DNA from 2 places in the Staphylococcus sp. MSU001 genome. Region 1 is predicted to be linked to the other one. Evidence: predicted binding sites of a transcription regulator. Region 1 holds the regulator's gene; the other holds the start of a gene.
The links. The regulator CtsR, encoded in region 1, represses protease genes until heat stress. The targets are predictions, from matches to a motif close to ATGGTCAATAAAGGTCAAACA.
Positions count from the first base shown of each region.

Region 1 (11,924 bases):
AATTCTTCTTTTTTTATCCCCCCAAATCCTAAAATAAATTTTGGATAAGCTTTAGAATAATTTTCGTAATGATAAGGTTTTAATTTTAAATTATTTTTTTTCGCATTTTTTAAACATTGTTTCATCGACAATCCATTATTAACAGTTATTGTAAAATGCATTCCAGTTAGTGCGCCTTCAATCTTTATTTGAGTATTGTATGGCTTTAATCGTTTTAAAATATAATCAAGTTTATCTCTATAAATCTTTCGCATTTTATTCAAATGTCTTTCAAATTTCCCACTTATCATGAATTGAGCAACCATGTGTTGAATGTGCACTGGCACTGTATTTCCCTCTTTATATTTTTGATTATTATATTTGTTCATTAAATTTTGTGGCAAAACAATATATGCAATCCTACAGCTTGGATATAAAGATTTTGAGAAAGTACTAATATAAATGACTTTTCCTTTTGTGTCTAAACTTTGTAATGCAGGTATGGGTTTGCCAAAATATCTAAATTCTGAATCATAATCATCTTCAATAATATATCTTTGCTTTGCTTGATGCGACCAATTGATTAATTGCGTTCTTTTTTTTAAATTGGTGACATAACCAGTTGGAAATTGATGAGAAGGTGTTATATATAAAATATTGTTATTTGTATGTAAAATAGGATCGATTTGTATTCCATTTTGTTCAACTGGTACCTGAATATAACTTATACCTTTTTTATCAAGCGTATGTTTAATTGGTGGATAACTTGGCTGTTCAATAATAAACTCTTCTTTTTTTAGTAAATTGGTTATCATATCGAGTAACTGGCTTGTTGATGATCCAATAATAACTTGATTTGGGTGACAAGTGACGCCACGACTATTAAATAAGTAATGTGAAATTTGTTGCCTTAAAATATATTCTCCTTGACGCTCACCTCGTTGTAATAGTGATAGCTGATGATCTTCAAAAACGTCTTTCGCATATTTTCTAAAAATATGCATAGGAAAACTTTCAGAATCAATTTCAGCTAAATTAAAAGCATATTTATATTGTCGTTGCTTCTTTTCTAAGTTATCAGTGTTTAATTGATTTGTTTGTCGATGTATCACTGGCAATGATTCTATATCGGAAACGAAGTATCCAGATCTAGGTTTCGAATAAATGAAACCTTCATCTACAAGTAATTGATATGCATGTTCTATTGTAGTGTGGCTAACAGATAAATAGTTACTTAACTGTCGTTTAGATGGAAATCTATCATTTGATTGATATTGACCTTCGATAATTTGATTTTTTAACTTTTCATATAACGATAAATAAAGTGGTTGATTTACTTTCAATTAACTGACCCCTATCTTTATGTACAAATTGAACCTTTTTAAATATCAGTTTATCTCGTAAAATATATTTAATCAATAAGAAAAGGGGTAAGTAGTATGTCTAAAATAGTAGGATCAGATCGAGTGAAAAGAGGAATGGCTGAAATGCAAAAAGGCGGTGTCATTATGGACGTCGTTAATGCAGAACAAGCGAAAATTGCTGAAGAAGCCGGAGCTGTTGCCGTAATGGCATTAGAGCGTGTACCATCAGATATTCGTGCTGCTGGTGGTGTTGCACGTATGGCAAATCCTAAAATAGTTGAAGAAGTTATGAATGCTGTTTCAATTCCTGTTATGGCTAAAGCCAGAATTGGTCATATTACAGAAGCGAGAGTTTTAGAATCGATGGGTGTTGACTATATAGATGAGTCTGAAGTACTAACACCTGCAGACGAAGAATATCATTTAAGAAAAGATCAATTTACAGTTCCTTTTGTGTGTGGCTGTCGTAACTTAGGTGAAGCAGCACGACGCATTGGTGAAGGTGCGGCGATGTTGCGTACGAAAGGTGAACCTGGTACTGGTAATATAGTTGAAGCTGTTCGTCATATGCGACGTGTTAATTCTGAAGTTAGCCGTTTAACAGTTATGAACGATGATGAAATTATGACATTTGCAAAAGATTTGGGTGCACCTTATGAAGTATTAAAACAAATTAAAGATAATGGACGTCTTCCTGTAGTTAATTTTGCAGCTGGTGGTGTTGCTACGCCTCAGGATGCAGCACTAATGATGGAATTAGGTGCAGATGGTGTATTTGTTGGTTCAGGTATATTTAAATCTGAAGATCCTGAAAAATTTGCTAAAGCTATCGTTCAAGCTACTACACATTATCAAGATTATGAGTTAATTGGAAAATTGGCAAGTGAGCTAGGTACGGCTATGAAAGGTCTAGATATTAATCAAATTTCACTAGAAGAAAGAATGCAAGAGCGTGGTTGGTAATGATTAAAATTGGTGTTTTAGCCTTACAAGGTGCTGTACGTGAACATATTCGTCATATTGAATTAAGTGGTTATGAAGGCATTGCTATAAAAAGAGTAGAGCAGCTAAATGAAATTGATGGTCTAATATTACCTGGTGGCGAGTCAACAACATTACGTCGTTTAATGGATTTATATGGATTTAAAGAAAAGTTACAACATTTAGATATGCCAATGTTTGGAACATGTGCTGGATTAATCGTTCTTGCAAAAAATGTTGAAAATGAGTCTGGTTATTTAAAGAAATTAGACATAACTGTTGAGCGTAATTCATTCGGTAGACAAGTCGATAGCTTTGAATCTGAACTTGATATTAAAGGGATAGCAAATGATATTGAGGGAGTATTTATTAGAGCACCTCATATTGCTAAAGTGGATAACGGAGTGGAAATACTTAGTAAAGTTGGAGATAAAATAGTAGCCGTCAAACAAGGACAATATCTCGGTGTTTCTTTCCATCCAGAACTAACTGATGATTATCGTATCACTAAGTATTTTATTGAACATATGATTAAACATTAATCATTTTGTAATATTTGATTTTCAAATTACTTTCTATCAAATTTAACAATTTATTTTGAAAGAAGTTTTATAAATTGTAGATTATTTTACTCTACGTATGCGATAACGATTGCTTGTTCTAATTATTTGTCAAAATTCTAATATTTAAATCATTTAAAACATACTAAGATTAGCTATGAAGAAATCTATGACGATAGATTTTTTCATAGCTATTTTTTATAGTTATAGAGAGAAGTAGACTGTCCAGACCCTTGGATTTTAAATCCGTATAAAAAACAAGTCAGCTTTACTCTCGCCTTTTGAAATTCGTTTGTAGTATGTTGGGTTCTTGAAACCGTGTATAGGAAAATGAAATGAGAAAGGTTAAGTAAAGTAATGCTTATTTTAATTATAAGTACTTGACTAATCGTAGGAAGAAGTCTGGGACAAACACTTGTCTCAGGCTTTTTCAATACATTGACAGATTGAGTGTCATTGAAGAAGCTCGGAATTTAGAAAAATGTATCTTTACGATTTGAATTAAAATAAAAGCAAGAGAAACAAAACGTTACTCTTGCTTAAATCTACGTATGTTATTAGATGAAGAATCCTGCAATAGCCGCTGATATAAACGAAACAAGTGTTGCACCAAATAATAATTTTATTCCGAAACGAGCAACAACGTCACCTTTTTCATCATTCAATGATTTAATAGCTCCTGAAATAATACCAATTGAACTAAAGTTTGCGAATGATACTAAGAAGACAGAGGTAATTCCTTTAGCATGTTCCGATAATCCAGTAGCTTTACCTAAATCTTGCATTGCTACAAATTCATTAGATAGTAATTTTGTAGCCATTACTGAACCAGATTGAACTGCATCTTGCCATGGTATTCCAGTTAAAAAAGCGAAAGGTGCAAAAATAAATCCAATAAGCGTTTGGAAGTTCCATTTAATAGCACCGCCAGACACAAAGCTTAAGATTCCACTCACCATTCCATTTAATAAAGCAATAATTGCAATATAACCTATTAGCATTGCGCCTACAATAACTGCCACTTTAAATCCATCTAGTATATACTCCCCAAGCATTTCAAAGAAAGATTGTTTTTTTGTTTCGTTCTCATCAATTAATAATTTGTCGTCTTCCTCATTGACTTTATAAGGATTAATGATAGATGCAATGATAAAACCACCAAACAAGTTAAGCACTACTGCAGTCACAACATATTTTGGTTCAATAAGTGTAAAATAAGCGCCTATAATTGATGCTGATACCGTTGACATCGCTGAAGCAGTTAATGTATATAAGCGTTGTTTAGGTATGTAAGGTAATTGTTTTTTTAATGAGATAAAGACTTCAGATTGTCCTAGAATTGCTGCTGCGACCGCATTGTAAGATTCTAAACGGCCCATTCCATTAATCTTTGAAATTAAAAATCCCAGTAAGTTAATAATTAGTGGCAGTATTCGTGTATATTGTAATATACCTATCAATGCTGAAATAAAAACAATAGGTAACAAAACGCTAAAGAAGAATGGTGGTTGTTTAGGATCAACAAATTTAAAGCCACCAAATACAAAATTGACACCGACCGCTGCTTTAGCTAATAAATAATTAAAACCATCTGAAATACTCCCAATAACTGAAATTCCCAAATTAGTTTTGAGTAATATAAATGCAAATATTAATTGAATTACTAATAGTAATCCAACATATCGCCAGCGAATATTTTTTCTGTCTGAACTAAATAAAACTGCTAGTGCTAAAAAGAAAATGATTCCTAATATCCCAATCACAATATGCATATTTTTTCATTCCTTTAAATTTTTTCTATTTTCTATCATACAACAAAATGAACACGCTAACATCATTAATTTGAAATTTTAAAATCAAATTGGTTGAAAAAGGTCAAAGATGGTCATATAATATAGTCAAAGAAGGTCAAAAAAAGAGGTGATATCTATGCACAATATGTCCGACATCATAGAACAATACATTAAGCGGTTATTTGAAGAAGCAGATGAAGATGTTGTAGAAATACAACGCGCTCATATTGCTCAACGTTTCGATTGTGTTCCTTCTCAACTTAACTATGTTATTAAGACACGTTTCACCAATGAACATGGTTATGAAATTGAAAGTAAACGTGGTGGCGGTGGCTACATTCGAATCACTAAAATTGAAAATAAAGATGCAACAGGTTATATTAATCACTTACTACAATTAATAGGTCCATCTATTTCTCAACAACAAGGGTATTATGTCATAGATGGTTTGTTAGATAAAGGTTTGATTAATGAAAGAGAAGCTAAAATGATACAGACCATTATCGATAGAGAAACTTTAAAAATGGATGTTGTTGCACGCGATATTATAAGAGCTAATATCTTAAAACGATTACTACCAGTTATTAATTATTACTAGGTTAGGTGAGGTGTTTAAAATTGCTTTGTGAAAATTGCCATTTTAATGAAGCGGAAGTTAAACTTACTGTTAAAGGTATAGATAGTACGCATGAAAAATGGGTATGTTCAGTATGTGCCCAAGGAGAAAATCCCTGGTTACATTCTAACGATGATAATACGTATCATACACACCAAGACGATATAGAAGAAGCATTTGTGGTGAAACAGATACTTCAACACCTTGCTGCAAAACATGGTATTAATTTTCATGAGATGGCATTTAAAGAAGAAAAAAGATGCCCAACATGTCAGATGACACTTAAGGATATTGCACATGTTGGTAAGTTTGGGTGTGCTGATTGTTATGCTACGTTTAAAGAAGACATCATTGATATAGTTCAACGTGTTCAAGGTGGTCAATTTGAGCATGTAGGAAAAACACCACAATCATCGTATAAGAAACTTGCAATAAAAAAGCAAATTGAAGAAAAATCAAAATATCTAAATAAATTGATAAATGATCAAGAGTTTGAAGAGGCAGCGATTGTTCGTGATGAAATTAAAGCTTTAAAAAGTGAAAGCGAGGTGTCTCATGATGAGTAATATCCATACTAATATTAGTGAGTGGATGAAGATGTCTGAGGAGACACCTGTTATTATTTCTTCTAGAATACGATTAGCTAGAAATCTTGAAAATCATGTCCATCCACTTATGTTCCCTTCAGAGCAAGAAGGATATCGAGTGATTAATGAAGTTCAAGATGCGCTTCCCAACTTAACTTTGAATCGATTAGATACGATGGATCAACAAAGTAAAATGAAATTGGTTGCGAAACATCTTGTAAGTCCTGAACTAGTGAAACAACCTGCTTCAGCAGTAATGTTAAATGATGATGAATCGGTAAGTGTCATGATAAACGAAGAAGATCATATACGAATACAGGCTCTAGGAACTGATTTATCGCTAAAGGATTTATATCAACGTGCTTCTAAAATCGATGATGAATTAGATAAAGCGTTAGACATTAGTTATGATGAGCATTTAGGATATTTAACTACCTGTCCTACTAATATTGGTACAGGAATGCGTGCAAGTGTGATGTTACATTTACCTGGACTCTCCATTATGAAAAGAATGAACAGAATTGCACAAACAATTAACCGTTTTGGATTTACAATTCGAGGTATATACGGAGAAGGGTCACAAGTATATGGTCATATTTATCAGGTTTCAAATCAACTTACATTAGGAAAAACAGAAGAAGACATCATCGATAGCTTAACTGAAGTCGTAAATCAAATTATAAATGAAGAAAAGCAAATAAGAGAAAGACTTGATAAACACAATCCTGTAGAGACACTAGATAGAGTTTATCGATCATTAGGTGTACTACAAAACAGTAGAATTATTTCTATGGAAGAAGCCTCATATCGTTTAAGCGAAGTGAAACTAGGTATTGATTTGAATTATATTTTGCTTGAAAATTTTAAATTTAATGAATTAATGGTAGCAATACAGTCGCCATTTTTAATAGATGACGAAGATAATAGAACAGTAAATGAAAAAAGAGCTGATTTATTAAGAGAGCATATAAAATAGGAGGTATTTATACATGTTATTTGGTAGATTGACAGAGCGTGCACAACGTGTGTTGGCACATGCACAAGAAGAAGCAATTCGTTTGAACCATTCTAATATTGGAACAGAACATCTTTTGCTTGGTTTAATGAAAGAGCCAGAAGGTATAGCTGCAAAGGTATTAGAAAGTTTTAATATTACTGAAGATAAAGTCATCGAAGAAGTTGAAAAACTTATCGGTCACGGTCAAGAGCAAATGGGCACACTACATTATACACCGAGAGCAAAAAAAGTAATTGAACTGTCTATGGATGAAGCTCGAAAGCTACATCATAACTTTGTAGGAACAGAGCATATTCTATTAGGTTTAATTAGAGAAAATGAAGGTGTTGCAGCACGTGTGTTTGCAAACCTAGATTTAAATATTACTAAAGCACGTGCCCAAGTTGTAAAAGCTTTAGGAAGTCCAGAAATGAGTAATAAAAATGCGCAAGCTAATAAGTCTAATAACACGCCTACTTTAGATGGATTAGCTAGAGATTTAACTGTTATTGCTAAAGATGGAACGTTAGATCCAGTTGTAGGACGAGATAAAGAGATTACTCGTGTAATTGAAGTTTTAAGTCGTCGTACTAAAAATAATCCTGTGCTAATTGGTGAACCCGGTGTTGGTAAAACAGCAATTGCTGAGGGACTTGCGCAAGCAATTGTTAAAAATGAAGTACCAGAAAATTTAAAAGACAAACGTGTAATGTCATTAGATATGGGTACAGTCGTAGCTGGCACTAAATATCGTGGTGAATTTGAAGAAAGATTGAAAAAAGTAATGGAGGAAATTCATCAAGCTGGTAATGTTATTCTATTTATCGATGAACTTCATACTTTAGTTGGTGCTGGTGGCGCAGAAGGAGCAATTGATGCATCTAATATTTTAAAACCTGCTTTAGCTCGCGGAGAATTGCAATGTATAGGTGCCACAACATTAGATGAATATCGTAAAAATATAGAAAAAGACGCTGCACTAGAACGTCGTTTCCAACCAATTCAAGTGGATGAACCTACAGTTGAAGACACGATTGAAATCTTAAAAGGATTACGTGACCGTTATGAGGCTCATCACAGAATTAATATTTCAGATGAAGCTTTAGAAGCGGCTGCTAAATTGAGTGATCGCTATGTTTCAGATCGTTTCTTGCCCGATAAAGCCATTGACTTAATTGATGAGGCAAGTTCAAAAGTTAGACTTAAAAGTCATACAACTCCAAGTAATTTAAAAGAGATTGAACAAGAAATTGATAAAGTAAAAAATGAAAAAGATGCTGCAGTTCATGCCCAAGAATTTGAAAATGCCGCTAATTTAAGAGATAAGCAATCTAAACTTGAAAAGCAATATGAAGATGCTAAAAATGAATGGAAAAATGCACAAGGTGGTTTAGATACTGCCTTATCTGAAGAAAATATCGCTGAAGTAATAGCTGGTTGGACGGGTATTCCTCTAACTAAAATTAATGAAACTGAATCAGATCGTTTATTGAATCTTGAAGATACACTTCATAAACGTGTCATTGGACAAAACGATGCTGTGAATTCAATTAGTAAAGCTGTTCGAAGAGCTCGTGCTGGTCTTAAAGATCCAAAACGTCCAATCGGTAGTTTTATTTTCTTAGGACCTACAGGTGTCGGTAAAACTGAATTAGCACGTGCTTTAGCTGAATCTATGTTTGGTGAAGATGATGCAATGATTCGCGTAGATATGAGTGAATTTATGGAGAAACATGCTGTCAGTCGATTAGTTGGTGCACCTCCAGGATATGTAGGACATGATGACGGCGGTCAATTGACTGAAAAAGTTAGACGTAAACCATACTCTGTCATTTTATTTGATGAAATTGAGAAAGCACATCCTGACGTTTTTAATATTCTTCTACAAGTTTTAGATGATGGTCATTTAACAGATACTAAAGGTCGTACTGTGGACTTCCGTAATACTGTGATTATTATGACTTCTAATGTGGGAGCTCAAGAATTACAAGACCAACGCTTTGCTGGTTTCGGAGGTGCTTCAGAAGGTAGTGACTACGAAACTGTCAGAAAAACAATGATGAAAGAATTAAAAAATTCATTCCGACCAGAATTTTTAAACCGTGTTGATGACATTATTGTCTTCCATAAACTTACAAAAGATGAATTAAAAGAAATTGTTACAATGATGGTAAATAAACTTACACACCGTCTTTCAGAGCAAAATATTAATATTGTTGTTACTGATAAAGCGAAAGAAAAAATTGCAGAAGAAGGATATGATCCTGAATATGGTGCTAGACCACTCATTAGAGCAATTCAAAAAACGGTTGAAGATAATTTAAGTGAATTGATTTTAGATGGAAATAAAATTGAAGGTAAAGAAGTAACAATTGATCATGATGGTAAAGAATTTAAGTATGATATTCATGAAAGTACAACCAAAAAAGAAACAACAGAATCATAATTAAATTTTTATAACTTTAATTTCACATATTGAATTACTACAATTATAACGTTAAATATTAAATTAAAAAGAGTGAGATAGAAAGCTTAAGTAATTCGCTGTCTCACTTGGCAATGAGGACTAGAGTTGAAAATTGAGATTAGACTAAGTACAACTCGGTTGTCAATTGCCAATAAATAAAATGCCTGGGACAATCGTTGTCTCAGGCATTTTATTTACTAAGATAAGTAACACAGAATGAGGGAAATCAATTTAAAATTTTTAATGATGTACTTAACAATATTTGTTAATCATAATATTTTAGTTCATTACTAAATAATGAATCGCTTTTAATCATTGGTTCACATATTAAATGAAAACAGTATTATGAGATTTTTCATAGGTTATTGTTTTATTTCTTATTAATTATCGATGACATGATTATCTTTATAATATTGCTTTTTTATAAAATTAATAGACCGCTAAATCAAAGGTTCCTAGTTTTTATTTAAAAATTCACTTATATTTTTGCTGAATCATCATTAAGGTAATTGCCAGAATGTATAAACAGATAAGCATATGATAAATGTTATAGGTTCATTATAGAAATATTATGAAAGGGTTATAGACTTATAAGTGTGTTATCAACATCATTATTTATTTTTAATTTGTCAGATTCAACTTGTCAGTTTAAAATAGATTTGTTCATATTAAATCGGAGGTGTCTCAATGGCCAAGAAAAAAGTAATATTCGAATGTATGGCATGTGGCTATCAATCTCCTAAGTGGATGGGTAAGTGCCCTAACTGCGGCGCGTGGAATCAAATGGAAGAAATAGTAGAAAAGGTTGCTCATCCTAAACATGGTGTAAAAACAAAAGAAACAGCAGGTAAGGTACAAAAGTTAAATAGTGTTAAGCATGAAGCTACCCCTAGACTACTTACAGAATCAAAGGAATTTAACCGCGTTTTAGGTGGAGGTATTGTAAGTGGTTCATTAGTACTAATAGGTGGAGACCCAGGTATTGGTAAGTCGACTTTATTGCTACAAATTTGTGCTGCGCTGTCACAAAATAAGAATGTTTTATATATTACTGGTGAGGAATCTATTAATCAAACTAAGTTGCGCGCTGATCGTTTGGAAGAAGATTCTAGTCATCTTAATGTTTTAGCCGAAACTGATTTAGAAGTGATACATCAAACTGTAAAAGAAGAGAGACCTGACTTACTTGTTGTTGATTCGATTCAAACAATCTATCATCCGGAAATTAGTTCTGCACCTGGATCGGTATCACAAGTAAGAGAGAGTACACAAAGTTTAATGAACATTGCTAAACAGATGAATATTGCCACATTTATTGTGGGACACGTAACAAAAGAAGGACAAATCGCCGGACCAAGATTATTGGAACATATGGTTGATACAGTTCTTTATTTTGAAGGAGACGAGCATCACGCTTATCGTATCCTTAGAGCAGTAAAAAATAGATTTGGTTCTACAAATGAGATGGGGATTTTCGAAATGAAGCAAAGTGGATTAAAAGGTGTACTTAATCCTTCTGAAATGTTTTTAGAGGAACGTTCTACAAATGTTCCGGGCTCTACAATCGTCCCCACTATGGAAGGAACAAGACCACTACTCATTGAAGTCCAAGCGCTTGTTACACCAACTACATTTAATAATCCTAGACGAATGGCTACAGGTATAGATCATAATCGATTAAGTTTACTTATGGCGGTTCTAGAAAAAAAGGAAAACTATTTACTCCAACAACAAGATGCCTATATTAAAGTAGCAGGTGGCGTCAAATTAACAGAACCTGCTGTTGATTTAAGTATTATTGTTGCGACAGCATCAAGTTTTAAAGATCAAGCTGTTGATGGATTAGATTGTTTTGTGGGTGAAGTTGGATTAACAGGTGAAGTACGCAGAGTATCTCGCATAGAGCAACGTGTTCAAGAAGCGGCCAAACTAGGGTTTAAAAGAGCTATTATTCCACAGACAAATATTGGAGGTTGGACATTCCCAGAAGGCATCCAAGTCGTTGGTGTTTCATCAGTACATGAAGCTTTAAAATATGCATTACATTCAAAACCGAGATAAGCCGTATTATTAAGCCATACTACGATATAACATCAATGGAAGGAGGATATAAGTTGAATATAACAAAAGCAATTGTTGTAGCAATCTATATCATTGTTGGTGCAGCTCTTGGTGTTATAATTATACCTGAAGTTGTTAAAGATCTTGGCATTCATCACCATGCGGTTATCACTAATTATTATGTAGATAGTTTCATAGGCATTATTATATTTTTTATTATATTTGGATTATTCATTAATAAAGTAACATATGCTTTTAAACAATTTGAACAATTAATCATGAGACGCAGTGCGGTAGAAATATTATTTGCTACAATTGGTTTAATTATTGGTTTATTTATTTCAGTGATGGTTTCTTTTATCTTAGAAATGATAGGTAATTCCATATTAAATCACTTTGTACCTATGATTATCACTATTATTTTATGTTATTTAGGCTTTCAATTTGGTCTGAAAAAAAGAGATGAAATGCTTATGTTTTTACCAGAGAATATGGCACGTTCGATGTCTAATAATACAC
Region 1 is NZ_JBRIKK010000019.1:45,191-57,114, reverse strand. It holds gene pdxR (MocR-like pyridoxine biosynthesis transcription factor PdxR) at 1-1,322, opposite strand, end outside; gene pdxS (pyridoxal 5'-phosphate synthase lyase subunit PdxS) at 1,419-2,306, shown strand; gene pdxT (pyridoxal 5'-phosphate synthase glutaminase subunit PdxT) at 2,309-2,866, shown strand; gene ACVBFA_RS09580 (NupC/NupG family nucleoside CNT transporter) at 3,442-4,656, opposite strand; gene ACVBFA_RS09575 (CtsR family transcriptional regulator) at 4,814-5,275, shown strand; gene ACVBFA_RS09570 (UvrB/UvrC motif-containing protein) at 5,296-5,859, shown strand; gene ACVBFA_RS09565 (protein arginine kinase) at 5,849-6,856, shown strand; gene ACVBFA_RS09560 (ATP-dependent Clp protease ATP-binding subunit) at 6,870-9,323, shown strand; gene radA (DNA repair protein RadA) at 10,032-11,405, shown strand; gene ACVBFA_RS09550 (PIN/TRAM domain-containing protein) at 11,459-11,924, shown strand, end outside.

Region 2 (4,341 bases), on a different contig from region 1:
CATCTAGTATTTGAAGTAATACATTAAAAACATCGCTATGTGCTTTTTCAACTTCGTCTAACAAAATAACTGAGTATGGATTACGTCTAACTGCTTCAGTTAATTGACCACCTTCATCATGGCCTACATAGCCTGGAGGTGCACCAATTAAACGTGATACAGCATGTTTTTCCATATATTCGCTCATATCAATTCTAATCATATGTTTTTCAGAATCAAAAAGTGATGAAGCAAGCGATTTTGCTAATTCAGTTTTACCTACTCCAGTAGGTCCTAAGAATAAGAAACTTCCGATTGGTCTATTCGGATCTTTAATCCCAGCACGTGCTCTAACTACTGCGTCAGATACTAAATCAACTGCTTTATCTTGACCTACTACACGTTTGTGTAAGATGTCACTTAAACTTAATAGCTTTTCTCTTTCTGTTTCCACAAGTTTAGACACGGGTATACCTGTCCATTGACTAACTATGTCGCCTATTTCTTCATCTGAAACGACTTCACGAATCATTCTTTCACTATCTTCGCCAGTTTCATCTTGAAAGGCTTCCTCAAATTCTTGCAATTCTTTTTCTAATTGCGGAATTGTACCATATTGTAATTCTGCTGCTTTTTCAAGATTACCTTCTGTTTGTGCATCTTCAAGAGCTTGACGACTACTATCTAGTTCAGCACGTTTTTCTTGTACTTTAGCAATTTTTTCTTTTTCTTGTTCAACACGTGATTTTAAAGAGGCTTGTTTTTCTTTTTCATTAGATAATTCCTCTTGAAGTTCTTCTAAACGATGTTTACTTGCGTTATCAGATTCATTTTTCAAGGCACTTTCTTCAATTTCTAATTGCATTACTCGACGATTTACTTGGTCTAACTCTGTTGGATTTGATCCCATTTCTGTACGTATTGTCGCACACGCTTGGTCGACTAAATCTATAGCTTTATCTGGCAAAAATCTATCGGTAATATATCTATCAGATAACTCAGCCGCTGCAACAAGTGCACGGTCTTGTATACGTACACCATGGTAGACCTCATAACGTTCTTTTAGACCACGTAAAATTGATATTGTATCCTCAACATCAGGTTCACTGACACTAACTTTTTGGAAACGACGTTCTAATGCTGAATCTTTTTCAATATATTCACGATATTCATTTAATGTCGTAGCACCTATACAATGCAATTCACCACGCGCAAGCATTGGTTTCAACATGTTTCCTGCGTCCATAGCACCATCTGTTTTACCAGCACCTACTAACATATGAATTTCATCAATGAATAAGATGATTCGACCTTCAGATTCTTTTACTTCTTTCAATACTGCTTTTAAACGTTCTTCAAATTCACCTCTATATTTTGCACCTGCAACTAATGCACTTAAATCAAGCTCGAAAATTGTTTTATCGAGTAATGATTCTGGAACGTCTTTACGTACAATTCGTTGTGCTAAACCCTCAACAATTGCAGTTTTACCTACACCTGGTTCACCGATTAAAACCGGATTATTTTTTGTTTTTCGACTTAAAATACGAATTGTATTACGTATTTCTTCATCTCTACCGATAACAGGGTCCATTTTACCTTGACGTACTTCTTCTACAAGATCACGACCATATTTTTCTAAAGCTTCATAATTAACTTCTGGATTTTGAGATGTCACATGATTTCCCCCTCTAACTTTAGTTATAATTTCTTTAATGACTTCTGCTTTATTGCCGACCCATTTTTGAGTAGTCTCATCAGTATCTATGGCTGCACGTAATATATGTTCCATAGAAATAAACTCATCTTCATAGGACTTCATATATTTCTCGGCTTTGTCTAATAATTCATTTGTTTTAGAACTAATATACTGTCCATACTGAACATTGTCTCCTTGTACAGTTGGATAATGACTTAATTGATTATCGTATGCTTGTTCTAGTTGATTAACATCAATATTTGCTCTTTCTAATATACTTTTAAATAAACTATCATTTTCATTCATCGTAGCTTTTAATAAAGCTTCAATTTCAATATTTTGTAATTCATATTCTTTACTGTACGCGACTGCTTTTTGTAAGGCACCTTGTACAGCATATGTCATTTGATTAATATCCAATTTATTTCACCTCTATCATTCAGAGTGGGTCAAAGTATAGAAAAATAAATTTGACTTTGACTTTCTTTGACCTTAATTATATTATAGACCCTTCTCATCATTAAATCAACATTAATTGCTCATGTTTTTCATTTTATTATGATAATCAAGTAAAAAAAGAGGAAGAACTCAATTCTAAATGAATAGAGTTCTTCCTCTTTAATTAATATATTATTTCTTTTTTATACTTTTCAATATTTCATCTGTCAATGCCTCTACGCCATCATTTTCAAGATGGATGCCGTCTGGAGCAAAATACTCTGTATGCCCTTTTGAGCGACTATACCAATCAATTAGAGTTACATTCTTTTTATCTTTAGCCGCTTCTGCCATCAACGTATTAACATGGTTTTCATATGATCGTGGCACTCTCGTATTTACAAGATATACTTGTGCCTTTCCAAATTTACCAATCAACTGATCTAATTGTTCTTTAGTAAAATCACCATTTGTACCTAGCTCAAGTATGACTTGATCTGTTGGTTTACGATATTGCTTATATTGTTGATTAACGAGGCTCTCGGCCTGATAGAGTTGACGACCGACTTTGCCATCGATTTTAGCTTTGGGTACTTTCGTTTTAAATTGTTCCCCTATATCTACCATAACTGAATCACCAATTAATAACGGCTTAATTTGCGTATATACATCATTATCTTTTGTATTCGCTTTAGTTTTACCATCGCTTGTTAACGAAATATTATCAATCGGTATCATGTGAATAAGATATTGATCAGCCTCATCGGTATTAAATGTTTGCGCTTTGTTCGATATGGTATCTTTTCCAAACTTATCGAAAACGCCTATTAAAATGAAAATAGTAGGTAAAAGTATAACAAGCGTTACAATAGTTCTAATAAATTGAGGTTTGTATGTTTTTTTAATTGCAAAAGCCTTAAAACCTTGCTTTCTCAATGGTGTTTCTACATATTTAAATGATAATTCTGCAAATAAAACTGTAAGAATGATGTCCAAAATATAAACATATGTTGGCATTTGACCATCAATAAAATAGCTATGAACAAAACTCATTATTGGGAAATGCCACAAGTACAAACTGTATGATCGCTTTCCAATATAAACAAATACAGGATTTCCTAATAACTTAGCTAAAATTGTAGTTGGATGAACAACACTTGCAATAATTAGCAAAGTCATTGTTGAAATAAGATAAAATCCACCATTATAAATCCAATCACTTTCATCACTAACAGTAAAGAATAATAGAATTAAAAATGTAAGTCCTATAATACCCGCACTATTAATCACAGTTTTTAATCCTTTAGGTGGATTGGGATTTAATTTAAAAGGTGGCCAGATAAATGCTAGAAGTACACCTAAAAGCAATGTCTGCAATCTTGTATCAGTTCCAAAATATACTCTTGAATGGTTCAAGTGAGGTTGAGAAATAACAACCATCATTAATAATGAAACCAAAGATATAATCCAAAACATCAGTATGACATTTTTCTTTTTCTTAACTATAGCCATAAGTAATAAGAGTACTGCTGGGAAAAAGAGGTAAAACTGCTCTTCAATGGCTAGTGACCATAGGTGCTTTAAAGGCATAAAAGAAAATTGCTCGAAATAATTGACATCTTTAGCAATATACCACCAATTAGATACGTAAAATATTGCTGCTATCATATCATGTTTAACTCTTACAATATGCTCAGGGTGGAATAATAAAGTTGCAATTCCAACAACTACTATTAATGCGAATACCGCTGGTAATAACCTTTTTATACGACGAATCCAGAAATTTTTAAGATTTATTGTTCCAGTATCTTCATACTCTTTGAGTAATAAGCTCGTAATCAAATAACCTGAAATAACAAAAAAAGTATCTACGCCTAAAAAACCACCTGTTAACCATTGTTTATTCAAGTGATAAATAATAATACCAATGACTGCAATTGCTCGCAAACCATCTAATCCAGGCATATATCGCATTTTTTTAGCAGAGCGATATTCATTATTTAATTTTTTTCTCATTGTTACATTCTTCCCTAATAATAATAAATTTTATAAGACGCGTATTTTTTAATCATTTTCATTAGACGCACGCTATTATTTCTAATCAATTTATTTAAACAAATCTTATCCTTATTAAATTAACAAGGTCATTCTTTAGATTACAACCATCCCTGCTATGTTATTAATGAATATACTTTATAAGATATGCCTCGTTAAAAGGTTATAAG
Region 2 is NZ_JBRIKK010000025.1:14,073-18,413, reverse strand. It holds gene clpB (ATP-dependent chaperone ClpB) at 1-2,098, opposite strand, end outside; gene ACVBFA_RS10600 (acyltransferase family protein) at 2,309-4,132, opposite strand.
Region 2: clpB (ATP-dependent chaperone ClpB) is a predicted target of CtsR. The motif match lies at 2,152-2,172, and genes of this name have one in related genera.